DNA from 2 places in the Streptomyces sp. NPDC013317 genome. Region 1 is predicted to be linked to the other one. Evidence: predicted binding sites of a transcription regulator. Region 1 holds the regulator's gene; the other holds the start of a gene.

Region 1 (3,402 bases):
AGCCTGGGGGTGTACATATGCAAATAGAACCGGATAAAACGGGGCATCCTCATACGCACGCCGAGCTGTGCGAAGCGGGCACACGGGTCTATAAAGAGGCCCTGCGTACGGGACGTATCGCCCGGTCGGACATCGAGTCGACGCCCTGCCTGATGGACCTCGACCTCCTTCGGCCCGACCCCGACGACGTCCAGTGGCTCCGGCCGGTTCCCCCCTCGGCCGCGCTGGCCCGACTGCTGCTCCCGATCGAGAAGGAGATCCAGGAGCGTAGACGTCTCAGCATCGAACTCTCCGACGCGTTCGAGCCATTCATGTCGGTCAGCGTCCAGGACCCCACGACGACCCACGCGATCACCGTCCTGGAGGGCCTCACGAGGATCAACACCTCCCTGGACCGCGTGGTGGCCGAATGCTCCTCCGAGCTGCTGACCGTGCAGCCCGGCAGCGGCCGCAGCGCCCACACCTTCGGCGAGGCCCTGCGCCGCGTCAGACCGCTCCTCGGCCGCGGCATCCGGATGCGGACGCTCTATCAGCACACCGCCCGGCACCAGCCGATCACCCTGGCCTACCTCGAACGCATCGGCCCCGAGGTCGAGGTCCGCACGCTCGAGGAGATCATCGACCGGCTCATCATCGTGGACCGCAAGGTCGCCTTCGTCCCCGCCAGCCGGGACCGCCAGGTCGCCCTGGAACTGCGCCACACCGGCCTCGTCGAGTACCTCGTCGGCGTCTTCGAGCAGTTCTGGCTCCAGGCCATCCCCCTGGACAACCCCGTCACCTACGAGCCGCCGCTGGACGGCATCAGCGGCATCCAGCGCTCCATCGCCAAACTCCTCGTCGAGGGTCACGTCGACGAGGCCATCGCCCGCCGGCTCGGCATGAACGTCCGGACCTGCCGCGCCCACATCGCCAAGCTCGCCTCCGCCCTCGGCAGCGGCAGCCGGGCGCAGCTCGGCTACCTCATCGCCCAGTCCGGAATCCTGGAGCAGGAACACTGACCGTGTACGTACAGATCGACCTGGACGGCCCCGCGGGGACACTGCGCGTCTCCGGGTACGAGATGCCCACCGTGGAGCTGCTGCGGGCGCCGGGCGACGAGCCCGACCCGCTCATCCCCATCGGCACCCGCGCCGCCGGCCGGCTCACCCTCACCGTCGACGGCACGCCCGCGCGCATCCGGCCCGGCCGCGGGCGGCTCCTGCGGCGCTCGTACCGGGTCGACGCCGTGTTCTCCGGCATCCGCTACCGGCTCGTGCCCTGCTCGTACGTGGAGAGCCGACTGCTCCGCGACGGACGCCCCGTGGGCACCCTGGAGTCCTCCGGGGACGGCACGGTGGACGCCGAGTGGGCGCCCGGCACCGGACCCGAGCCGCTGGACCGGGCCGTCGGCACCGCGCTCGCCGCCGCCTTCGGCACGGGCGCGGCGCCCTGGTGGGACACGGCGACGAACATCGTGGCCGAACTCATCCCGTAGCCCGTACGACGACGAGGCCCCTCCACAGGAAGCGGAGGGGGCGTCGTCGGTCGTACGGAGCGTCCCGGCCGGGCTGCCCGGGCTCTCCCGGGAGGAGCGCTGCCCGGGGCTCTACTCGGGGCGCTTGGGGCGCCACACGACCAGCGCGCTCGCCTGCTGGACGTCCGTGTACGGCACCAGGTCGCGCCGGTACGAGGCGTGCACCTGCGCCTCGCGCTGGCGCATCGCCGACGCCGCGCCCTCGACGGCCGCCGACAGCTCGGCGACCCGCTGCTGGAGCGCCGCGACCTGGTTCTCCAGCTCGATGATGCGCTTGATGCCCGCCAGGTTGATGCCCTCGTCCTGCGACAACGCCTGCACCGTACGGAGCAGTTCGATGTCACGGGCCGAGTAGCGCCGGCCCCGGCCGGCCGTGCGGTCCGGCGAGACCAGACCGAGGCGGTCGTACTGACGCAGCGTCTGCGGGTGCAGACCCGACAGCTGGGCCGCCACCGAGATGACGTACACCGGCGTCTCGTCGGTCAGTTCGTACGGATTACGGCTGCGTCCCGGTCTGCTGTCCATCGGGTCATGCTCCCTTCGCGGCCTGGAACAGCTCTGCCCTGGGGTCCTCGCCCGCCGTCGCCTCACGGTAGGTCTCGAGGGCCTCACGGGCCTTGTCGTCGAGTTCCTTGGGCACCGCGACCTCCACCGTCACCAGCAGGTCGCCGCGCGTGCCGTCCTTGCGGACCGCGCCCTTGCCGCGGGCGCGCATCGTCCGGCCGTTGGGTGTGCCGGCCGGAAGCTTCAGCGTCACCGCGGGGCCGCCCAGCGTCGGCACCTTGATGTCGCCGCCGAGCGCCGCCTCGTCGAACGTGACGGGGACGGTGACGGTCAGGTTGTCGTCCCTGCGGCCGAAGACCGGATGGGCGTCGACGTGCACGACCACGTACAGGTCTCCGCTCGGGCCGCCGCGCTCGCCCGGAGCGCCCTTGCCGCGCAGCCGGATCCGCTGCCCGTCGGCGACACCGGCGGGGATGCGGACCTGCATGGTGCGGGAGGACTTGGCCCGCCCGCTGCCCTTGCAGACCTCGCAGGGCGTCTCGGCGATCAGGCCGCGCCCCTTGCAGTCCACGCACGGGTCGGTGAGCGAGAACGAGCCGCTGCCGCCGCGCGAGACCTGGCCGGTGCCGACACAGGTCGGGCACACCCGGGGTGTGCCGTTCTTGTCGCCGGTGCCCGAACAAGCCTTGCAGGGCGCCTGGGAGGACATCCGCAGGGGCACCGTCGCGCCGTCCACGGCCTCGGTGAAGCTGAGCGTCACCTCGGACTCGATGTCCTGGCCGCGGCGCGGCTGCGTACGCGTGCCCGCGCCGCCGCCCGCCCCCCGGTTGAACAGTCCGCCGAAGACGTCGCCGAGACCGCCGCCGAAGCCGCCGGCCCCGCCGCCCGCGCCGCCGGGGCCCTGGGCGCCGCCGAAGAGGTCGCCCAGGTCGAAGTTGAAGTTGCCGCCGCCCGGGCCTCCGGAACGGAAGCCTCCGTTGCCGAAGAGCGCGCGGGCGTCGTCGTACTCCTTGCGCTTCTTGGGATCGCCGAGGACGTCGTTCGCCTCGGAGATCTCCTTGAAGCGCGCCTCGGCGCTGGTGTCACCCTTGTTGGCGTCCGGGTGGTTCTCGCGGGCGAGCTTCCGGTACGCCTTCTTGATCTCGGCGTCGGTGGCGTCCTTGGGGACGCCGAGAACCTTGTAGTAGTCCTTCTCGACGAAGTCCTTCGTGCTCATCGACGTCCCTCCTCTCGGACGATCTTCGCGCTAGCCCTCCTCGGGGCCACCGTTCTCCTCGTCTGCCGACTTCTCTTCCTTCGTGGCCGGCGTCGCCCCGGGCTGGGGCTCGGCCACCGCCACGCGCGCGGGCCGGATGGTCCGCTCGCCGATCCGGTACCCAGGCTGC
Region 2 (3,402 bases), on a different contig from region 1:
GGCGGTCATACGGCCCGCGCGCGGCTCCTCCGTCCCGGAGCGGGTGGTGTAGCTGCCGTCGTAGTGGACGACCAGCTGGTTGCGGACGCCGGCGAGCCCGCCGTTGACGTTCACCTCGACGAGGACCTCGCGCGGACCGGGCTCGTGGTCTTTGCGCACGGTCCCGTCCGTCGCGGTCGGGACCGGCGGGACGGAGACGTCGCCGGTCCGGTCGGGAGTCGGAACCGACGCGGATGCCGGGCTTCCCTCCCGGGGTGCGGCGGGCCCCGGCGGGGTGCCCTGGTCGCCGCAGCCGGTCAGTGCCAGTACCGGAACCAGTGCCGCCGACGCGGCCCAGAGCCTCGCGTTACCGCCCTTGAGCGTCATGGACACGATCCTGCCCTCACCCGCCCCGCTTGGCCAGGGCCGCGAGCGCGGCGTCGAGGCGGGGATCCCGGTCCGCGGGCAGATTCCGATGCGCCGCGGGCGCGGGGATGCGCGGGAGGCCGGCGCCCGGCGCCCCGCCCCCCTTACGGCCGGGCGGCCTCCTGGCGGCGCACCATCTCGGCGATCCACGTCGGGGCGAAAGGGGAGGTGCAGTTCGGGGCGGTCGGGTAGTCCTTGAGGACCTCCAGGCGCTCGCCGATGCCGACCGCGCGGGCGCGATGCTCGGGGTGCTGGATCCCGATCTGGGCCAGGCAGGCGTTCATCGCCCACTGCAGCCGGTCGGGGGCGTCCTTCATCTCCGCCTCGACGATGTCGAGCAGTCCGTCGAGGTCCAGGCCGGCGGGCTTCTTCACCACGCGCTCGGCGGTCAGCGCCCAGCCGGCGCTCGCCACCACCGGGTTCTGGTCCGCCGACCATGCGAGCCGCAGTTCCTCGGCGTGCGGGCTCTTCTTCACCACGTAGTTCACGAGCCAGTCGTGCACCTTGGGGGCGCGCGCCTCACGCACCATGGCGTCCAGCTCGTCCCGCCCGAACGCCTTCGGGCGGCAGATCAGCAGCGCCAGCAGCCTCGCGGCGGTGTCGTCCGTCGCCCAGAGGTCGCGGGCGAGATCCTGCTGCGTCCTGAGCTCCTTCGCGAGCGCGCGCAGCCGGGTGAGGTTCACGCCGTGATCGTCACCGCGCTTCTCGTTCGCCGCGCGCATCTTCGGGTCCTCGAGCCCGGCCAGGTCGGCCATGACCCGCGCCAGCGTCGCCCCTGCAGCCCCGGCAGCCCCGGCAGCCCCGGTCGTCACCTCGGTCACCTCGGTCACCTCGGTCTCCTCGTTCTCGCTCGAGAAGGAATCCAGCCTACGGCCGGCCGAATCCGATACATCCTGCCGCGCCCCGATCGCTCAGAGCGAACGCCGCTCGGGGAACAACCCGAGGCTCATGTGCATTGAGTCCACATAGCTCAACTTGACTGCCGAAGGGGAGATCATGGCTGCTGAGTCCATGGCGTCCGCGCCGCTCACTCTGCCCGTGCTGCCGCTCGACGACGAGGTCGTGCTGCCCGGAATGGTGGTGCCGCTCGACCTGTCCGACAACGACGTACGCGCCGCGGTCGAGGCCGCCCAGGCCGCCGCCCCTTCCGGGGCCGGCAAGCCCAGGGTGCTCCTCGTGCCCCGGGTCGACGGGACGTACGCGGGGACCGGCGTCCTCGGCACCGTCGAGCAGGTCGGCCGGCTGTCCGACGGCGACCCCGGCGCGCTCATCCGCGGCCGCGGCCGCGTCCGGATCGGCGCCGGTACGACGGGCCCCGGCGCCGCCCTCTGGGTCGAGGGCACCGTCGTCGAGGAGGCCCTGCCCGACCCGCTGCCCGGCTCCGTGACCGAGCTGGTCAAGGAGTACAAGGCGCTGGCCACCAGCTGGCTGAAGAAGCGCGGCGCCTGGCAGGTCGTGGACCGCGTCCAGCAGATCGACGACGTGTCCGCCCTCGCCGACAACTCCGGCTACTCGCCCTTCCTCACCCTGGAGCAGAAGGTCGAGCTCCTGGAGACCGCCGACCCGGTCGCCCGCCTCAAGCTCGCCACGGCCCAGCTCCGCGAGCACCTGGCCGAGCAGGACGTGGCCGAGTCCATCGCGAAGGACGTCCAGGAGGGCGTCGACAAGCAGCAGCGGGAGTTCCTGCTGCGGCGCCAGCTCGACGCCGTACGCAAGGAACTGCGCGACCTCAACGGTGAGACGGACGGCGACGAGTCCGACGACTACCGGGCCCGCGTCGAGGCCGCAGACCTGCCCGAGAACGTACGGGAGGCGGCCCTCAAGGAGGTCGAGAAGCTGGAGCGGTCCAGCGACCAGTCTCCGGAGGGCTCCTGGATCCGCACCTGGCTCGACACCGTCCTCGAACTGCCATGGAACGAACGGACCGAGGACCAGTACGACATCCAGGGCGCCAAGGCGGTGCTCGACGCCGAGCACGCGGGCCTGGACGACGTGAAGGAACGGATCACCGAGTACCTGGCGGTCCGCAAGCGGCGCGCCGCGCGCGGGCTCGGGGTCGTCGGCGGCCGTCGCGGCGGCGCCGTCCTGGCCCTGGTCGGCCCGCCCGGTGTCGGAAAGACGTCGCTGGGCGAGTCCGTCGCGCACGCGATGGGGCGGAAGTTCGTCCGCGTCGCGCTCGGCGGCGTACGGGACGAGGCGGAGATCCGCGGTCACCGCCGTACGTACGTCGGCGCGCTGCCGGGCCGGATCGTGAGGGCGATCAAGGAGGCCGGGTCGATGAACCCGGTGGTCCTGCTCGACGAGATCGACAAGGTCGGCTCGGACTACCGCGGCGACCCCGCGGCCGCGCTCCTCGAAGTCCTCGACCCGGCGCAGAACCACACCTTCCGCGACCACTACCTGGAGGTCGAACTCGATCTCTCCGACGTCGTCTTCCTGGCGACGGCGAACGTCCTGGAGGCCATTCCGGAGGCGCTGCTCGACCGGATGGAGCTGGTGCGCCTCGACGGGTACACGGAGGACGAGAAGGTCGTCATCGCCCGCGACCACCTGCTGCCCCGGCAGCTGGAGCGCGCGGGTCTGGAGCCGGGCGAGGTGGTCCTCGAGGACGCGTCGCTGCGGAAGCTGGCGGGCGAGTACACCCGTGAGGCGGGCGTACGGAACCTGGAACGGTCCATCGCGCGGCTTCTGCGGAAGGTCGCGGCGCAGCACGAACTGGGCGTCCGGGAGCTGCCGTTCGCGGTCGGCGTCGACGATCTGCGCGGGCTGATCGGGCGTCCGCACCACATCCCGGAGTCCGCTCAGGACCCGGCCGAGCGCCGGACGGCGGTGCCGGGCGTGGCGACCGGGCTGGCCGTCACGGGCGCGGGCGGTGACGTCCTCTTCGTGGAGGCGTCGCTCGCCGACCCGGAGACGGGCGCCGCGGGGCTGACCCTGACGGGCCAGCTGGGCGACGTCATGAAGGAGTCGGCGCAGATCGCGCTCTCCTTCCTGCGG

What was found. Region 1 encodes HspR, which represses chaperone genes until heat shock. Its sites were predicted from a motif close to TTGAGNNNNNNNNNCTCAA; they were not measured.
Region 2: the regulator HspR is predicted to act here: its motif matches at 1,361-1,379, upstream of lon (endopeptidase La).

The regions. Positions count from the first base shown of each region.
Region 1 covers NZ_JBVHDX010000008.1:210,698-214,099, forward strand. The annotation lists gene ACZ3IJ_RS21970 (helix-turn-helix transcriptional regulator) at 18-998, shown strand; gene ACZ3IJ_RS21975 (hypothetical protein) at 1,001-1,474, shown strand; gene ACZ3IJ_RS21980 (heat shock protein transcriptional repressor HspR) at 1,586-2,038, opposite strand; gene dnaJ (molecular chaperone DnaJ) at 2,043-3,233, opposite strand; gene grpE (nucleotide exchange factor GrpE) at 3,264-3,402, opposite strand, start outside.
Region 2 covers NZ_JBVHDX010000002.1:477,459-480,860, reverse strand. The annotation lists gene ACZ3IJ_RS06905 (hypothetical protein) at 1-366, opposite strand, end outside; gene ACZ3IJ_RS06900 (DNA alkylation repair protein) at 510-1,160, opposite strand; gene lon (endopeptidase La) at 1,402-3,402, shown strand, end outside.